2 regions of the Streptomyces sp. JLBG701 genome follow, and region 2 is predicted to be linked to the other one. Evidence: riboswitches for the same ligand, from Rfam matches in the RefSeq annotation. Region 2 holds a riboswitch; the other holds the start of a gene.
What was found. Region 2 has a riboswitch for cyclic di-AMP ahead of AC5DRG_RS44750 (M23 family metallopeptidase). Riboswitches for the same ligand answer to the same signal wherever they lie in the genome.

Region 1 (9,587 bases), 2.8 Mb from region 2:
GCGGCCTGGGTGAGGCCCGAGCAGTCGAAGGCGTCCGGCCCGGTCGCGCCCCAGACGTAGGGGCTGCCGAGCTTCTGGTAGGCGTACGAAACGGCGGCCGCGGCGCGGGAGTTGGGGGCCGGTACGGATCCGGAGGTCCCGAGTGAGTCCCGGGTGCCCCCGGCCGACCGCGAGGCACGCTCGGTGGTGCCGCCCGCCGCGCCGGCGAGCTGGGTGCGCTCCTCGGCGGTCAGTCGGGTCAGTAGTTGCCGTGCCGTGTTCAGCTTTCCGGTGATCGTCTTCTTGTGCCGGTTCAGCTCCGCCTGCCGCGACTTGAGGGAAGCAAGTTCGACGTGGGCGGCCCCGCGCAGTTGCTCGATCTCCCGCAGCTGATTGCGCACGCGGGCGACGGCGCCCGCTTGCCGGTCGCCGACCCGTTCGGCGAGCGCGGCTCCTTCCAGATACTGGCTTGGGTCGTCGGAGAGCGCGAGTTGCAGCGCGGGGTCGAGTCCGCCGCTGCGGTACTGGGCCGAGGCGATCGAACCCAGCGCGTCCCGCGCCGAGTTGAGCCGTTCCTCCTTGCGCGCCGCCTCGTCCCTCAGCGTCTCAAGGCGTTGCTCGGCCGCATCCGCCTTCTCCCTGGCGCCGTTGTACTTCTCGGTGGCCTCCTCGGCCTCCTGGTACAGCTTGTTCACCTTGGCCTTCACCTGCGCCGGCGTCAGCTGCGGCTCGGCGTGTCCGATCCCGTCGAAGCCCGTCGCGGTCGCCGCGCCCGCAAGGGCGATGGTGGCGGCCGTACGGGCGGTATTGCCGCTGAGCGAGCGCTGTCGGGGCTTGCGGTGCGCTGCCACGTGGCGTGCACGTCCTTTCGTACGACCGCCTCATCCGTACGACCGCCAGGGGAAGCGGCCCTACGACCGCCAAGGGCGGTTACGCGTCCGGCGGCGGCCCGCACAGGGGGAGCGGGCCGCCGCCGGACCTTTCTCGGCGGTGGTGTCCGACTGCCGCCCCTGGCCCGGGCGGCGGTGGGGAGCCGGTCACCTGGTGGAGGACGCTAAACCTGGCTGTAGTCGCTTGGTAACGCCTTGTGCGGAAGTGGCGCCAGGGGATCGCCGGATGACCGTAAGTGGCCGTGATCCGGGTCTGCCGCCGCCGACTTCACGCAGGGCGCTGACCGATGCGGCGGTTTACCGGGCGGCCGTGGGCGGGGGAGTGCTATGGACCGCATATATGCAAGATCCGCCGGATGTGGCAGGCCGGTGTCGGGCGCTTCCCGTGCCCCTGGCTAGGCTCCGGCCTCATGGACGTACTCATCCATCTCTTCGTCGGCCTGCACATCATCGGCATCGCCTCGCTGCTGGGCGGCTTTCTCACCCAGATGAAGGCGATGGGCCAGGGCACGGCCCGCTTCGTCCCGGCGATGCTGCACGGCGCGCTGACCATGCTGGTCACCGGCGTGATCCTGGTCGGCCTCAACCAGGCCGACGACCAGCCGGTCAACAACATCAAGATCGGGGTGAAGCTGGCCCTGCTGGTCGTGATCCTCGGTCTCGTCTACGTGAAGCGCGACGACGAGAAGGTCGACAAGAGCCTGTTCGGCCTGGTGGGCCTGCTGACCACGGCGAACATCTTCATCGCGGTGCTGTGGACCTGAGGCTCGCCCGCGCCGCGGACACCGCCCCCGCCGCAACGGCCAGCCACGCCGCCACCGCGATCCACAGCAGCACCTCCCCGGGGCTCCTCAGCCACGAGGCGTCGACGGCCGCCGCGACCGCCAGAGTCGCCGCCGCCGTCATCCCCAGCGGGAACACCGTCGACCAGCGGCGCACGTCGTAGCGCAGCCGCGGGCGGAGCAACTCGGCGACGAGCAGTACGACGTACCAGGCCAGGTCGAGCACCAGCAGCGCGACGGTCACCGCGCGCAGGACGCCTCGGTCGTCGTCGTTCCACAGGTACAGGCTCGCGCTGTCGGCGGCGATCAGCTTCGCGCCGGCCAGCGCCGACATGGCGAGCGCGCCGCCCGCGACCCAGTGGTCCCCGGCCCCTTCGATCACCTGCCGCAGATCGAAGTGGGCGAGCGCGAAGCCGTAGAGGACCAGTCCGAGCCAGAACAGCACCAGCGCCGCGTGCGCGAGCCAGGCCGTGCCCTCGGCCTGGGCGAGCGTGGCCCCGAGCACGGCGAGCCCCTGCGTGGCCACACAGACCAGGAACACCGCCCCGGGCATACGGCGCCGCCAGTGCCGTACGACATCGACGAGCAGCCCTGGCCACAGCACGGCGGCCAGCGCCAGCAGCGCCTGAGCCACGGTCTGCCAGCCGGCCGCGGAGAAACGGGTCCCGAGCACTGTGGTCGCGGCGACACCGGTCAGCGCGCCGAGCGTCCCCGCCTCCGACAGCCAGCGCGCCCGCTCCCGCGCCAGCCGTACGACGAAGTCAGCGGCCAGGGCCAGCCAGGCGGCGCAGGCCACCGCGAGCGCGATACGGGACAGCACCTCGTACCCCGTCAGATGCAGGCCGACCGAGATGATGCCGGTCGCCATCACGGCGGCCCCGGCCGCCGGCGGACGCTGCGCCCACCAGGCGCCGAGGGGGGAGATACCGGACATGGGGCCGATGCTAAGGAGCTTCGCGCGCGTTGCGAGCGGGGCACGCGCGCGGGCGCCCGGAAAAGCGTGCTGGCGCGGGGTGGGGGCGCGCACGCCTGGCACGAACAAGTGCGCCTCGGCCCGCAAAACAGCCACGCGCGCGTGCCGCCCCGAAAGGCAGCTCGCGCGCGCGTGGCGACAGAACTCCGTGTGTCAGGTCCGCTTGTCCATTCCGAGTGTCAGGCGGGCCGGACCACGCTGTAGATCGACGACTCGCCGTCGTAGTAGATCGACTCCTCGCGGACGTACGCGCCGGGCTTCGGGGCGTGGATCATCATGCCGTTGCCGATGTAGAGGCCGACATGGCTGATGTCGTCGTAGAAGAAGACCAGGTCGCCCGGCTGGATGTTGGAGAGGGAGACCGTCGTGCCCGCGTCCACCTGGAGGTAGGTGGTGCGGGGCAGGGTCACGCCGGCGGCCTTCCAGGCGGCCTGGGTGAGGCCGGAGCAGTCGTAGGAGTCGGGGCCGGTGGCGCCCCAGACGTACGGCTTGCCGATCTGGGCGCGGGCGAAGGCGAGCGCCTTCTCGGCCTTGGTGGCGTAGGACGAGTCTGTGGCGGTGGCGGTCGAGGCGCTGGTGTCCGCCTCCTGGGCGGCCTGCGCGGCGGCCTCGGCCTGCTGCTGGGCGAGCTGGGCCGCCTTGCGCTCGGCCTCCTCCTGCTTCTGCCTCTCGATCTCCGCGAGCCGCGCCTTCTCCTCGGCGGTCAGCTGCGACAGGAGTACGCGCGCGTCGGAGAGTTTCTGCTGGACGGTGGCCTTGGCCGTTTTCAGGTCGCTCTGCGACTCGGTGAGCGTCGAGAGGCTCTCGGTGGCCTCCTGGCGCTTCTGCATCGTCGCGGACTGCTCGGTGATGTACTCGTCGACCGCTTCCTTCTGACGGCCGGTCATCCGGTCCATCAGCTGGGCCTGGTCGAAGTAGTCCTGCGGCGAGTCGGCGAGCAGGAAGGTAGCCGTGTCGGGTGCGGAGGCCCCGGTCCGGTACTGGGCCGCGGCGTACGAACCCAGCTCCTCCCGCGCCTCGTTGAGCTTCTGCGTGCGCTTGGCGACGTCGTCGAGGAGAGTGTCGACCTGCTTGCTCTGCTTGGCGGTCTTCTCCTTGGCCGCGTTGTACTTGTCGGTCGCCGACTCCGCCTGGCGGTAGAGGTCGTCGACCTTCTTCTCGACTTCCTCAAGACTGGGCTTGTCGTCGGTCGAGGGTGCTGCGGTGGCTGTTTGGGACAGCAGGGCCACGGACGTCAGGGCCGCCGTGGCGAGGGCGGGGGTCCGTATGCCTGCGACGCGCGTGCCCGTGGGACGCGCTTTGCGGTGCGACGACGCCAAGAGAGGCGACTCCTTCCATATTCCGCCTACCGAGTTAGCTGTCGGGTTCGGGCGGGTGGATCGGAAGGGTTGCCCTACGGTCCTTGTCCCGGACGGGAGTTGGACCGATTCACCCCAAGGTCGGTGTGGGTCCCCGGTTCCGGCTGCCTTGGGGCGCACCGGATTCGGCGGAGGCCGAGCGGCCCGGCGACGGTTCGCCGGTGGGGGTCGTACGGCCTGATGAGCACGGTAGCCAACTCGTGTGGCCCCTGTGAAGGTTGATGGGTGATATGCCCGATACATTTTCGTGACCTTATTCATGCGTGTCACCAAGGGTGGCCGATCCGGAGTGATCTGTGGTGACTTGTGCGGAGTTACGGCGTCCGCCCGCTTCCGGGGGCTAACTTCCAGCCAGTCACGGTCTGGAGCCGTGGCAGGTGAGGGAGGTACGGCATGCGGAAGCGCACAGCACTCGTCGTCGCCACAGGAGTCGCACTCGCCGCCAGCGCGGGTATCGGCCCCGCGACCGCCACGGGCACGGACAGCGGTCACGCGGGCGGCAAACCGGTCGTCCGCGTGATCGCGAAGGGGCTCGACAACCCGCGACAGCTCTCGTACGACAACGGACATGTGTACGTCGCCGAAGCCGGACGCGGCGGCAAGAAGTGCATCGGGGAGGGTCCGGAGGGTACGACCTGCATCGGGCTCACCTCGGCGGTCACCAAGATCTACTGGGACGGGAACGCCTGGCGGCACTACCGGATCGTCGAGGGCCTGCCCTCCGGAGCCGCGCCCGACGGCGGCTTCGCGACCGGTGTGGACGGCGTCTCCGCGCTCGACGGCTGCGTCTGGGGCGTGGAGACCTTCGCCCCGCCGGAGGCCGGCGTGCCCACCACCCCACCCTGGAACAAGCTCGGCAAGCTGCTGTCCGTCGCCGACGGCAAGGCGAGGATCGCCGCCGACATCTCCGCCGTGGAGTACAAGTACAACCCGCACAAGACGGCGCTGGAGTCCAACCCGTACGCCGTCCTCGCGCTCCCCGACGGCCGCAGGATCGTCGCCGACGCGGCCGGCAACGACCTGATCGAGGTCTCGCCGTCCGGGAAGGCCCGCCCCTTCACCGTCTTCCCCGACCATGACAAACACGAGTCCGTCCCGACCTCGCTCGCCCTCGGACCCGACGGAAAGCTCTACGTCGGCGACCTGAACGGCGAGCCCACGAAGCCCACCGCGCGCGTGTGGCGGGTTGACCCCTGGACCGGCAAGGTCCTCGGCTGGAAGTCCGGCTTCGGCTCGATCACCGGTATCGCCTTCAACAACAGCGGCGACCTGTACGTCAGCCAGCTCTTCGCGGGCCAGGTGACCAAGGTCTCGCACGGCAAACGTACGAGCGTGAAGGTGCCGTTCCCGGCGGGCGTCGCCGTCGACCCGTACGACGGCAAGGTCTACGTCTCGGCCTGGTCGATCGCGGACCGTGACGGCACGGACCTGGGGCAGGGGAAGACACCGGGTGGCCAGGTCTGGAAGATCCTCGGATTCTGAGAGACGGACGATCACAGGAAGATCGTTCGGTATCGGGAACGGGCGATGTTCTCAGGGCGGCGGCGGGTTGTCAGTGGGGCACCCTAGACTCGGAGAGCGATGACAGGCCTCTTTGATGACAGCTTCCTGGCGGATCTCCAGGGCCCCCGGGCCCATGAGGAGGAACACCCGCCGCCGCCCGAGGACGAGCACGTACCGGAGCCGGTTCCGGACGATCTGTTCGGCGGGAAGTTCGACGTGCCGCCGAGCCGGGACGCGTACTACCGGGACGGTGCCCCGCGCCCGGTCGTGGACGCGGCCGCCCTGCTGGACGGGTTGAACGAGAACCAGCGCGCCGCCGTCGTGCACTCCCACACGCCCCTGCTCATCGTGGCCGGCGCCGGCTCCGGCAAGACGCGCGTGCTGACGCACCGCATCGCGTATCTGCTCGGCGAGCGGAACGTGCATCCGGGCCAGATCCTCGCCATCACCTTCACCAACAAGGCCGCCGGCGAGATGAAGGAGCGCGTCGAGCACCTCGTCGGCCCGCGCGCGAACGCGATGTGGGTGATGACCTTCCACAGCGCGTGCGTGCGGATCCTGCGGCGGGAGAGCAAGAAGCTCGGCTTCACGTCGTCGTTCTCGATCTACGACGCGGCCGACTCCAAGCGTCTGATGGCCCTGGTCTGCCGTGACCTGGACCTCGACCCCAAGCGTTTCCCGCCCAAGTCCTTCAGCGCCAAGATCTCGAACCTGAAGAACGAGCTGATCGACGAGGAGGACTTCGCCGCCCAGGCGACCGACGGCTTCGAGAAGACCCTCGCCCAGGCGTACGCGATGTACCAGTCGCGGCTGCGCGAGGCCAACGCCCTCGACTTCGACGACCTCATCATGACGACGGTCAACCTGCTGCGCGCCTTCCCGGACGTTGCCGAGCACTACCGCCGCCGCTTCCGTCATGTCCTCGTCGACGAGTACCAGGACACCAACCACGCGCAGTACGCTCTCGTGCGCGAACTCGTCGGCACCGCGGAACACGACGAGGACGTACCGCCCAGCGAGCACGACCTCCAGCCCGCCGAACTGTGCGTGGTGGGCGACGCCGACCAGTCCATCTACGCCTTCCGCGGCGCGACGATCCGCAACATCCTCCAGTTCGAGGAGGACTACCCGGACGCGACGACGATCCTGCTGGAGCAGAACTACCGCTCCACCCAGACGATCCTCTCCGCCGCCAACGCGGTCATCGAGCGCAACGAGTCCCGCCGCCCCAAGAACCTGTGGACCAACGCGGGCGCGGGCGCGAACATCACCGGCTATGTCGCCGACACCGAGCACGACGAGGCGCAGTTCGTCGCCGAGGAGATAGACCGACTGACGGACGCGGGCGAGGCCAAGGCCGGTGACGTCGCGGTCTTCTACCGTACGAACGCCCAGTCCCGTGTCTTCGAAGAGATCTTCATCCGCGTCGGCCTGCCCTACAAGGTCGTCGGCGGCGTCCGCTTCTACGAGCGCAAGGAGGTCCGGGACGTCCTGGCCTACCTGCGGGTGCTGGCGAACCCTGAGGACTCGGTACCGATGCGCCGGATCCTCAACGTCCCCAAGCGCGGTATCGGCGACCGTGCCGAGGCGATGATCGACGCCCTGGCCCAGCGGGAGAAGATCAGCTTCACGCAGGCGCTGCGGCGCGTCGACGAGGCGTACGGGATGGCCGCGCGGTCCACCAACGCCGTCAAGCGGTTCAACACGCTGATGGAGGACCTCCGTACGATCGTCGAGTCCGGCGCCGGACCGGCCACCGTCCTTGAGGCGGTGCTCGAACGCACGGGCTATCTCGCCGAGTTGCAGGCCTCCACCGACCCGCAGGACGAGACCCGGATCGAGAACCTCCAGGAACTCGCCGCCGTGGCCCTGGAGTTCGAGCAGGAATCCGGGCAGGCAGAGGAGCCCGTAGAGGGTGCGGCGGCGGCCCCGGTCGGGCTCGCCGCGTTCCTTGAGAGGGTCGCCCTGGTCGCCGACTCCGACCAGATCCCCGACGAGGAGGAGGACGGCTCCGGCGTCATCACGCTGATGACCCTGCACACCGCCAAGGGCCTTGAGTTTCCTGTGGTGTTCCTGACGGGCATGGAGGACGGAGTCTTCCCGCACATGCGCGCCCTCGGCCAGACCAAGGAACTGGAGGAGGAGCGGCGCCTGGCGTACGTCGGCATCACACGCGCGCGTGAACGGCTTTATCTGACGCGGTCGTCGATGCGAAGCGCATGGGGGCAGCCATCGTACAACCCGCCCTCGCGCTTCCTGGAGGAGATCCCGGCGACTTATCTGGACTGGAAGCGGACGGGTGCGACCGCCCCCGTCTCCTCCGGGCCGGTCTCCGGGGTGGCGTCCTCGCTGTCGTCCTCGCGCTCGCGTTCGTCGGCCTCGGGCGCGTCCGGCTTCGCCACGCGGCGGACGTCGGAGAAGCCGGTGGTGGCGCTGGCCGTCGGCGACCGGGTCACGCACGACCAGTTCGGGCTCGGCACGGTGGTCGGGGTGAAGGGCACGGGTGCGAACACGGAGGCGACGGTCGACTTCGGGGACACCAAGCCGAAGCGGCTGCTGCTGCGGTACGCGCCGGTGGAGAAGCTGTAGTCCGGGGATTACGCCGGGAGTCCGGCGCCTACGTCGGGTCGAGCCCGTGGCTGCGCAGCCACGGGAGCGGGTCGATCGCCGAGCCGCCGGCCGGCCGTACCTCGAAGTGGAGGTGCGGGCCGGTCGAGTTGCCGGAGTTCCCGGAGTACGCGATCGGGTCGCCGGCCTTCACGGTCGTACCGGAGGCGACGCGGTAGCTGGAGAGGTGGCAGTACCACGTCTCCGTGCCGTCCTTCGCGGTCACGATCATCATGTTGCCGTAGGAGCTGTTCCACTGCGTACGGACGGTGCCGTCGGTCGCGGCCATCACCGTCGTCCCGTACGACACCGGGAAGTCGATGCCGGTGTGGACGGACATCCAGTTGACGCCGGCCTGGCCGAAGTAGGCGCTGAGCCCCCTCTGCGCGACCGGCAGGGCGTACTTGGGGCGCAGCCGCTCCTTGCGGGCCGCCTCCGCCGCCGCCTTCTTCTTCTCGGCCTCCTGCTCGGCCTTGAGGTCGATGCGCTCCTGCGTACGACTGGCCCGGTCGGCGAAGTCGTCGGCGCCGGCCGAGAGGCTTTCGAGCTGGGTGTCCAGCTTGTTGTTGGCGGCGGACGGTTTCACCGCGGTGCCGTCCGACGCGGAAGTCGTCGTCTCCTGGCTGTCGCCGCTAAAGCTGCCCGCGGAGGCGGCCGCGATCCCGGCGACGCCCATCACACAGGCCGAGGGCACGGCGATGGTCAGTAGCGCGGAGCGCTTGGGGGGCGTACGGCGCCGGGAGCGGGAGCCGTTGCGGGAGGCCGCGCGTGACGCCGGGGCCGGGGTGGCTTCCTCCTGGTCGTCGAGGAGTGGGGCGGCACCGGGCAGTTCGCCGGCGGTGTCCAACTCGTCGCCGTCCAGGGCGGGTTCGTCGTACGCGACATGCTCGAAGGCCGCGGTCGCCTGCTGGTCGAAGGGGGCGGCCTGGTGCTCGTACTCTTCCGGCGCTGTTACGGCTGTGCCGTCCGAGTTCCACTGCGTGGCGTCGTATGCGCCGGTGTCGAAGGCCTGCGCGCCCCATCCCCAGTGCTGGGTCTGGTCGGCCGGGGCGTTCGTCTGGTCGGGCTGCAGCCAGGTCGTCGCGTCCCACTGGCCGCTGTGCTCGGCGCCGGTGGCCTGCGGCGGGATGACGGACAGGTGCTGCTGGCCGGCCGTCCAGGCGGTGGTGTCGTACGCGCCGGTGTCGTAGGCGGCGTGGTGCTGGGCCGCGTACGCGTCGTAGTTCAGGGTCTGTTGACTGCCCGTGGACCAGGTCGTGGAGTCGTACGAGCCGGTGCCGTAGTCGTCGCCCGGCATGTTGCCGAAGAGGGGGTCGGAGTCGAAGCTCGGGGTCGCGTAGGCGCCGGTGTGTGTTCCCGTGCCCGTGCCCGCGTCGAAACCGTTGGCCGAGTAGCCGTCGTACGTGGTGAAGTCGCCATAGGGGGCTTCCTGGGTGCCGTACGGCGCGTAGTGCGCGGACGCGGCATCGGAGGCCGGAGTCGGGGTGGTCATCGT
Region 2 (9,587 bases):
CAGTGGATCGGCATCATCACGCCGCTCGGCTCACCGCGCTGGAGGTCGAGGTGGGCGCGCATGCCCTCCTCGGGCGTCATGTGGATGTCGGGCCAGAACTCGGAGTACGCGCCGATCTGGATCATCGTGGCGTCGAAGGGGCCGTGCGCGGCGCCGATGTCCTTGAAGCCCTCGAAGTATCCGGTGTCACCGCTGTGGTAGATCCTGTGCTCCTCGCCGGCCACGACCCAGGAGGCCCACAGCGTGTGCTGCGTGTTGCGCAGGCCGCGGCCGCAGAAGTGGCGGGCCGGGGTCGCCGTGAGGGTGAGCCCGCCGACCCGGGTCTCCTCGTGCCAGTCCAGTTCGCGCAGCCGGTCGGCGGAGACGCCCCACCGTTCGAGATGGGCGCCGACGCCCAGCGGCACCGCGAACAGGGTGTCCGTGCCGGCCAGCGCCTCGATCGTGGGCATGTCCAGGTGGTCGTAGTGGTCGTGCGAGATGACGACGACGTCGACCGGGCCGAGCGCGGCCAGCGGCAGGGGCACCGGGTGCAGCCGCTTGGGCCCGGCGAAAGAGAAGGGGGAGCAGCGCTCGCCCCAGACGGGGTCGAAGAGCACGCGCTGCCCGTCGATCTCGGCGAGCACGCTGGAGTGGCCCATCCAGGTCAGCCGGAGTCCGGTGGCCGGGGCCTTGGCGAGGTCGGCGAGGGTCGTGGCGTGCACCGGCACCGTCCCGACCGGGGCGCGGAGGGCGCGGTCCTCCTTACGGAAGGAGGACTTCGCGAACTCGAGCATGGCGCCGTCGGGCCGGGCGGCACCCGGCGGGTTCTTGAAGACCCCGTCCACGAAGTGCGGTGACCTGTGGATGCGCGCCAGGCGCTCACCGCTCGAGTCCGCGCCGAAGGCCGCGGGCCGCAGCGCACGGAGCCCGGAGCTCAGGGAACGGAAACCGGTCACGATGCCTCCAAGTGGAGTGGGTGAGACCTTCCATTATGGTCGCCCCCACTGACAGCTCCCGGGTCGACCGGGTCACAGCCCCCGGTTTCCAAGGAAAGACCAAAGATGCGGCGGAACGTGACCGGATGGGCACGCGGCGCACCCGGGCCGCCCGGGCCACCCCGGAGGGGCGGCGCGCAACTGAACGCCGGTTCAGTATATTGCCCGCATGGCAACCCCTCAGGGCGCTCCCCTGCTCTCCCTCACCTGGACCGACCACCTCACCGGCCGCCAGGGCTTCCTGGTCGTCGACCGGCTGGTGCGCGGTGTCTCCAGCGGTGGTCTGCGGATGCGCGAGGGCTGCACCCTCGACGAGGTCACCGGGCTCGCCCGCGGCATGACCATGAAAGAGGCTCTGCACTACGACCCCGAGAGCCGCTACGTCCCTCTCGGCGGCGCCAAGGGCGGCATCGACTGCGATCCCCGGGACCCGGAGTCGTACGCGCTGCTCGTGCGCTATCTGCGTGCCATGCGGCCCTACATCGAGGGCTTCTGGACCACGGGCGAGGATCTGGGCCTCACCCAGGATCTCGTGGACCGGGCGGCCGCCGAGGCGGGGCTCATCTCGTCGATCCAGGCCGTTTATCCGCTGCTCGACGACGAGGCCGTGGCCCGCAAGCGGCTCGCGGACGCCTTCGCGGTGGAGGTGGACGGCATCGGGCTCGACGAACTCGTCGGCGGCTGCGGGGTCGCCGAGTCGCTGCTCGCCGCCCTGGACCGGGCGTCGGTGCCGTGGGCGGGCACGCGCGTGGCCGTGCAGGGCCTCGGCACCATGGGCGGCGCCACGGCGCGCTTCCTCACGCGCGCGGGTCTGACGATCGTGGCCGTCGCCGACGTCAAGGGCACCATCGCCAACCCGGCGGGCCTCGACGTGGACGCGCTGCTCGCCGCGCGGGACGCGTTCGGCACCGTGGACCGCTCCGTGCTGCGGGCCGGTGATCGCGAACTGCCCGGCGACGCCTGGCTGTCGGTCGAGGCGGAGGTGCTGGTGCCGGCGGCGGTCTCGTACACGATCGACACGGCGAACCAGGAGCGGATCACCGCGCGCTGGATCGTCGAGGCGGCCAACATGCCCGTGCTGCCGGAGGCTGAGGAACTGCTCGCCGGGCGCGGTGTCACCGTGCTGCCGGACGTGGTCGTCAACTCCGGGACGAACGCCTGGTGGTGGTGGACGCTGTTCGGCGACATCGGCGCGGACGCGGACGAGGCGTTCGCGCACATCCGCCGTTCGATGCGCGCCCTCACCTACCTGATGCTGGCCCGCGCGGAGGCCGACCGGACGACTCCGCGGGCCGCCGCACACGCCCTCGTCGCGGACCAACTGCCGGTGATCGCCGAGCGGTTCGGCTGGTACCGGTGACAGCGGCCACGCGCGGTGACCCGCTCTTCGTCACCCTCACCTGCCACGGATTAGGGTGACGGCGTGGCAAGAGTGCGGTTGAGCGTGGCGGAGCGGCGTGAGGAGTTGCTGCGGGCCGCCATCGATCAGATCGAGGCGCGGGGCGTGGCGGCGGTCAGGATCGCCGATGTGGCCTCGGCGCTCGGTGTGAGCAACGCGCTGGTGCTGTATCACTTCTCGACGAAGGAGAAGCTGGTCGCCGCCGCGTTCACCTACGCGGCCGAGGACGACCTCGCACAACTGCGCAAGCTCCTCGGCCGCCGTACGACCGCGCTGCGCCGGCTGCGGGCGGCCGTGCGCTGGTACGCGCCGACAGGGCAGGCCAAGGGATGGCGGCTGTGGATCGAGGGCTGGGCGGCGGCGCTGCGCGAGCCCGCCCTTCAGGAGGTCACCCGTGACCTCGACAAGGAGTGGAAGGCCGCGATCGTCGAGGTCATCGCCGAAGGGGTGGCCGCCGGCGAGTTCCGCTGCCCGGACCCCGCCGGCACGGCCCTGCGCCTCACGGCCCTCCTTGACGGCCTCGCCGTACAGCTGACGTCGTACGCCGGTGCGGTGTCACGCGCGCGTGCGCACGAGTGGGTCGAGGATGCGCTGGCCCGGGAACTGGGGCTGGAGCGGGAGGCGTTGACCACCTCGGAGCGGTGAGACGCCTCCCCTGACGGTCACCGCAGTTCGTACACGGCCGTCAGCGTGACGGTGTCCTCGATCTCGCCGGGGGCGACCGGCACGCCCGCGCCGGCAGCGGGTGCGTCGACGGCCACCGTGGAGGGGCGGCCTGGTAGCCGGTCAGCTGGGAGGTGCCGTCCTGGTACTGGTGGACGGGGTTCAGGAACAACTCTTCGGTACGGACGTCCCGGTCGGCGACACCGTGTTCGCGTACGGCACGCAGCAGGGCGTCGGGTGCGGCCGTGGCGCTGCCCTGGCCGGTGACGGTGACGGTCGCCGGGGTCGGCTCGCTGTGCCCCGCGACTGCGGCGCCCTTGGGCAGCGCGGTCGCACTGGGCGCGGCGACGGCCGACAGGCCGAGGGCGAGGAGGGCGGCGGCGAGCGTGGCGGTGGCGCGGGGAAGGTGTGCGGGGATACGGATACGGCCCCTCCGGACGGCGCGGACAGGTCGCGCCCATCCCGGCACCGGGGTCCGCACCCGTCCGCGCGCCATTCCCGCGCCGTCACCTCACTGGTCGAGCCAGCCCGGCCCGCTCAAGCGACCGCCTCGATGCGCGACTTGATGTCGTCCGGCGACAGACTCCCCTTGGCCGTCACATGGTCGCCCGAGGACTCCCCGCGCAACCGCCGCCCGATCCACGGCACCAGGTACTCGCGGGCCCAGTGGACGTCGTCGCGCCGGACGTCGAGCGTGCCACGCGGTGGCAGCGGCGGCCACGGCTGGTCCGGGTCGGCCGGTACGTCGAGCCCGAGGACCTGCCCGGCGCGCAGCGCCACGCGCGTATGGCCGTCCGCAGACAGATGCAGCCGGTCGCCGTCCCAGGCACGACGGTCCTGGATGGTCTTCAGGGACCACAGGTCGAGCACCGGACAACCGTATCGGTCGGCGATGGCCCGCACATGCCCGTTGTAGGTGGCGATCTTGCCGCGCAGATGCTTCAGCACGGGCACGCCACGGGTGTCGAAGCCGGTCGTCACCACCACCGTGCCGACGGCCGAGGTGAGTGCGATGACCGCCCGCTCGAAGCGTTCGGCGACCTCGTCGGGATCGGTACCGGGCCGGAGGATGTCGTTGCCGCCCGCACAGAACGAGACCAGGTCGGGCGCGAGCTCGATGGCCCGCGGGACCTGGTCCGCCACGACCTGGTCGAGCAGTTTGCCGCGCACGGCGAGGTTGGTGTAGCCGAAGTCGCCTTCGGGCCGCCGGTCGGCGAGCAGTACCGCGAACCGGTCGGCCCAGCCGACGAACGCCCCGTCGGGGCCGGGGTCGCCGACGCCTTCGGTGAAGCTGTCCCCCACCGCCACGTACGACCCGATCACTGATCTGTTGTCATTCTTCGAATCGTCTGCCACACCGGCATGATTCCTCTTCGGGTGTGACCTACGCGACCGTAATAAGGGGTTGACGGACGGTGACATAAGCCACTGCTAAAGGCTTTCCCAACTGAGGAATAACCCTCCGATCAGGGCTGTTCCGGCGTCAACCGCCACACCCGGAACTCTGTGATCCTGAAGTGGCTCCACACGGTCCGGAAGGCGAAGTGCCCGCTCGTGTACGGCTCCGGGTCCGTGAAGTCGAAGACGAGCCGCCCGTTGTTCCACCACAGCACCGTCGACCCGTCCGAGACGATCCGGACCCGGTTCGGCTCGTTCGCGGTGAGCAGCGGCTCGGTGTAGTCGTAGACGAGCGGGCGGACCCCTGGCTCCCCCACGTACCGGCGCAGCCGCGTCGTGGTGTTCGTGTTGGCGCCGTAGCCGACGTAGTACGTCCTGAGGTAGTCGTACTCGTCGAGCGCGCCGCCCCGCACGGTGGCGAAGAGGTCGTCCGGGGAGCGCACGTCGGTGGCGTTCCAGAAGTTGTTGAGGTCGGAGACCCGGTCGTTGACCCCGCCCTCGGACACCGGCGTGGCGGTGTACTCGAGAACGTACGGCCCCTCCAGCCTCCGCTTGAACCAGACCGTCGCACCGCTCGGCACGTCGATCTCCAGGACACCGCGGGAGGCGGTGACGGTGCCGCCGCCCTGCAACTCGGCGACCCACTGCCCGAGACCGTGGCGGAAGTCGTCGTGCGCGATGAGCCGGCGGTGGCGGGGCGCGGCGCTCGCCGCCGTCGGAGCGAGCGCCGCGAGGGCGGTGCCGGCGGCGAGGGCTCCGAACGTTCTACGCGTGGTCGTCACGGGATACGACTCCTTCGGGAACGGGATCACTGTCGCCTCACCCTCCCTCCCCTGCCGACGCCTTGGACACCCCTGCCACAAAGAGGCAACACAGCGATCACGAACGGGGAGCAGTGGACACACCGAAGGCCGGACCCGGGGATCGGGGTCCGGCCTTCGGTGGCGTGGGGGCGCTTCAGGCGCGGGTGTCAGCCGACGGAGACACCGTGGGAGCGGAGGTAGGCGACCGGGTCCACGTCCGAGCCGTAGTCCGGCGTGGTGCGGATCTCGAAGTGGAGGTGGGGGCCGGTCACGTTGCCGGTCGCACCGGAGAGGCCGAGCTGCTGCCCCTCGGTCACGGTCTGGCCGCTGGAGACGGAGAGCGACGAGAGGTGGGCGTACTGGGCGTAGTAGCCGTCGGCGAGCTTGATGACGACCTGGTTGCCGTACGCACCGCCCCAGCCGGCGGAGACGACCGTGCCCGCGGCCACGGCCTTGAGCGAAGTACCGGTCGGGACGACGAAGTCGACGCCCGTGTGGTAGCCGCTGGACCACATGCTGCCCGCCGTGTGGTAGGCGGTGCCGACGGTGGCACCGGCCACGGGGAGGGTGTAGCCGCTGGAGGTGCTGGTGCTCGTGGTGTCGGTCGCGTCGCTCGTCGACGTGTTCGAGGACGAGGAAGCCGAAGAAGACGAGGACGAGGACGAGGAGGCTGAAGAAGACGAAGAGGACGACGACTTGGTGGTGTCCGTCTTACCCGTCTTACCCGTCGCGGCCTTTCCGCCGAGCGTGAGCTTCAAGCCGGGGTGGATCAGGGACGGGTTGCTGCCGATGGCCTTGCGGTTGTCCTGGTAGATCCTCGTCCAGCCGCCGCTGACGTCCTGCTCGTCGGCGATCTTCGAGAGGTAGTCCCCGGCTCGCACCGAATAGGTCTTGACGCCCGAACTCTTGGTGTTGGCCTTCTTCTCGGCGGCCTTCTTTTCAGTGGCCGTCTTCTCGACCGTCGCGGTGGAAGACTGCGCGGCCTTTTCCGAAACGGACTGCGGGGTGGCCGCATGGGCGCCGGTGGCCCCCATGAGCGGAAGGGCGAGTGCGGCTCCGCCGGTTCCGGCAACGGCGATCGAGCGGGTGAAACGCTGGGCCTTCGGGCGGCGGTGCTTACCCTTCGCGGGCATGACGAATTCCTCTCCGGCGCCTACGAGGTGAGCTGTCGGGTGCGAGCTGGAGATGCCCGGTCGCGTCGAAACGCGGCTTTACCCCTAGCCGTTCCGGAGACCGGAACAGGCGGTTCTACCTGTGGGTCCCCCGCTCCTGCCGTTCACCGGTGAGTTGCGGATTCCGGGCGGCGGCAGGATTGGGCGTCCGTCCGGATTGGTGGCGAACGTAAGCGACCAAGACGCAAAGGGACAAGCAGGAGGTTCCAGTTGCACGCGTTTCTTGTGATCCCCTGTGAGAATTCACGGTCACCCTCCGTGAATTCCACCCCCGTCACTTACTTCAAATCCCCAGGAAATGAACCGGAATTACGTGAACATGACGGGCGACGCTCGGTCACGAATGAGACGCTGCTCACGCGACACATCCCCAGAACCCTTCATTCCAGAGCGAGTTGGAATGAAGGGTTCAATTCGGACAGAATACTCAGATGCGACGCAGCCGGAAAACTGCCGCATCAAGGTCACCGAGCAAGCCTGTACGCAGCCCGTGATGCAGCAATACGGCACCCCTGTGAACTTCGCCCGTTTCACGGCATTCGTACGATGCTGTCGGGTCGAGGCCGCGCAACCGAAGAGCCGGGACCGGCTCGCCGTAACTCTGCGCCTGGAGCCAGGCGAGGACGACGGCCTCGTCGCCGCGCACGTACTGCACGGCGCTCAGCCCGCCGCGCGGAGGCCGCAGCCGGTACTGGTCGCCGCGCTGCACGAGGGGCCGGATCTCCTTGTAGAGCTCCACCCACTCCCGCGCCTCGGCGAGCTCCTCGTCGCTCCACTTCGCGAGGTCGCCACCGACGCCGAGTACGCCCGCCATGGAGCTCACGAACCGGAATCGGAGCGAGCTGACCCGGCCGTTGAGCTGGGTGTTCGGGCTGTCGGTGACCCAGGCGGCCATGACCCGGGCGGGGTGGATCTGGCTGAAGCCGTGCTGGATGGCGAGCCGGTCGAGGGGGTCGGTGTTGTCCGAGGTCCACACCTGATCCGTACGGCTCATCACACCGAGGTCGATCCGGCCGCCGCCACCCGAGCAGGACTCGAAGGCCACCCCGGGATGGGCCTCCCGCAGCCGGTCCAACAGGGCGTAGAGCGCGCGCACATGGTCGACCCACAGGCGCTGCGGATACGGCTCACCGGGCCAGCCCGCGTCGGTGAAGCAGCGGTTGAAGTCCCACTTGACGTAGTCGACGGGGGCGCTGGAGAGGAGTCCGTCGAGCTTTTCCCAGAGGTATTCCTGGACGTCCTCGCGGGCGAGGTTCAGTACCAGTTGATTGCGGAACTCCGTCCGCTTTCGTCCGGGCTGGAACTGCACCCAGTCGGGGTGCGCGCGATACAGCTCGCTGTCCGGATTGACCATTTCGGGCTCGACCCAGATGCCGAACTGCATGCCGAGGTCGTGGACGTAGTCGGCGAGCGGCTTGAGGCCGGCCGGGAAGCGGTCGGGGTTGGGCGCCCAGTCGCCGAGCCCGGCCCGGTCGCTGGTCCGCGTCCCGAACCAGCCGTCGTCGACCACGAACAGCTCGACGCCCATCGCCGCGGCCCGCCGCGCGAGCTCCCGCTGCTGCTCCTCGGCGATGTCGAACTCCGTGGCCTCCCAGGAATTGAAGAGCACCGGCCGGTCCTGGTCGACCTCCGGGATGACGTACGTCCGCTGGTAGGCGTGCCAGGTCCGGCTGGCGCCGCCGAAGCCCGCGTCGCTCCACAACCCCGCGAAGACGGGCGTCGTGAACGACTCGCCCGCGTCCAGCTTCAGCAGGCCCGAGTCGTCGTATCCCACCCCGCCGGTGATCTGCACGCGCGCGTCCGGAAGTTGGGCCACGGCGATCCGCCAGGACCCCGACCAGCCGAGGGCGCAGCCGTAGACCTCGCCGCGCTCCTCGTTCGCGTCGGTGTCGAGCGCGACCCACGGCAGGTGCTGGTGCCCGGTGTGGCCGCGGCGGCTGCCGATGACCTTCTCACCGTAGGTGAGGGGGGCGCTCACGAGCCGGGACTCGGCGGCCCAGCGGCCGTGCAACTGGGACAGGCGCCAGCCGTCGCGGTCGGGCAGGGTCCAGGTGGCCGAGTCGGCGCGGAGCAGCTCCAGGGCGGCCGGGCCGTCGTTGCCGAGCGTCGTCCAGCGCTCGACGACATCTCCGCGCATCCGGTAGTGCAGCGTGACGGACAGCCCGGCGTCGCGGAAGCGGAGCCGCAGTTCGTCGCCCTCGCTCTCGTCCCGCTCGAAGCTCCACTCGGTGCCGCGGCGCTCGTCCGTGCGCACGGACAGGGCGGGGCGCGTGAAGCGGGGGCCGCCCTCGACCGGGTACTCCTCACGGCCGTCGAGCTGGGACTCGAAGGGCCAGTAGTCCGGCAGCGGGCGCACGGCGAGGGCCTCGGCGTCGGCCAGGGTGATCCTGGGACCCCAGTGCAGATGCAGCAGTTCGTCGGCGTCCGTGAGATGGACGGCGTAACTGCTCGTGGGGCCCGAAAGAAGCCACGTACGACCGGTCTCGGCGATCTCCAACATCAGGCTCCCACACATCTCAACAGGTCCGATCAAGCACCAACATCATCAACGTCCGGGGGCCGGAGAAGCAACGCCTGTGGACAACTCATTGCCCTGGGAATCCATGTCGTATGGTCGAAGGCGTGCCCACCGATGACGTGCGTCGGCGGGGCGGACTGGGAGGAGCCCCCGTGACGCAGCAGGTGCCGTCGACCGAGCCCGAGCTGGCCGCAGTGCGCAACTTCCGTGACGTGGGCGGGCTGCCGACCGTGGACGGACGGCGGGTGCGGCAGGGCGTGCTGTTCCGCAGCGGCCATCTCGCGCACGCGACCGACGAGGACGCCACGTTCCTCGCCTCCCTGGGCCTGCACACGATCTTCGACTTCCGCAACGCGGCCGACAAGAAGCTGGAAGGCGAGGACGTCGAGCTGCCCGGCGTGCGCAATGTGAACCTGCCGCTGACGGATCCCGCACACGGCTCCGAGTTCTGGGTCATGGTCCGCGACGGCGACATCGACCAGCTGCGCTCGTTCCTCGGGGACGGCAAGGGCGCGGACCGCATGATCGGCTCGTACCGCACGATCGTCAAGGAACGCACCGCCGAGCACTCCCGGGTGCTGCACGCGCTCGCCGAGGACAGCGTGCCGGCCCTGATGCACTGCGCGGCCGGCAAGGACCGCGCGGGCCTGTCGATAGCCG

Region 1: another riboswitch for cyclic di-AMP. It lies ahead of AC5DRG_RS32555 (C40 family peptidase); the one in region 2 lies ahead of AC5DRG_RS44750 (M23 family metallopeptidase).

Annotation. Positions count from the first base shown of each region.
Region 1 covers NZ_CM178588.1:6,998,171-7,007,757, forward strand. Annotated here, with positions in the region: gene AC5DRG_RS32540 (C40 family peptidase) at 1-830, opposite strand, end outside; gene AC5DRG_RS32545 (hypothetical protein) at 1,280-1,633, shown strand; gene AC5DRG_RS32550 (tellurite resistance/C4-dicarboxylate transporter family protein) at 1,611-2,585, opposite strand; gene AC5DRG_RS32555 (C40 family peptidase) at 2,804-3,943, opposite strand; cyclic di-AMP (ydaO/yuaA leader) riboswitch at 3,952-4,123, opposite strand; gene AC5DRG_RS32560 (ScyD/ScyE family protein) at 4,376-5,464, shown strand; gene pcrA (DNA helicase PcrA) at 5,564-8,074, shown strand; gene AC5DRG_RS32570 (M23 family metallopeptidase) at 8,103-9,587, opposite strand, start outside.
Region 2 covers NZ_CM178588.1:9,779,993-9,789,579, reverse strand. Annotated here, with positions in the region: gene AC5DRG_RS44780 (MBL fold metallo-hydrolase) at 1-935, opposite strand, end outside; gene AC5DRG_RS44775 (glutamate dehydrogenase) at 1,144-2,334, shown strand; gene AC5DRG_RS44770 (TetR/AcrR family transcriptional regulator) at 2,398-3,018, shown strand; gene AC5DRG_RS44765 (hypothetical protein) at 3,059-3,532, opposite strand; gene AC5DRG_RS44760 (SGNH/GDSL hydrolase family protein) at 3,574-4,359, opposite strand; gene AC5DRG_RS44755 (DUF6250 domain-containing protein) at 4,503-5,216, opposite strand; gene AC5DRG_RS44750 (M23 family metallopeptidase) at 5,405-6,370, opposite strand; cyclic di-AMP (ydaO/yuaA leader) riboswitch at 6,373-6,550, opposite strand; gene AC5DRG_RS44745 (alpha-galactosidase) at 6,837-8,909, opposite strand; gene AC5DRG_RS44740 (tyrosine-protein phosphatase) at 9,080-9,587, shown strand, end outside.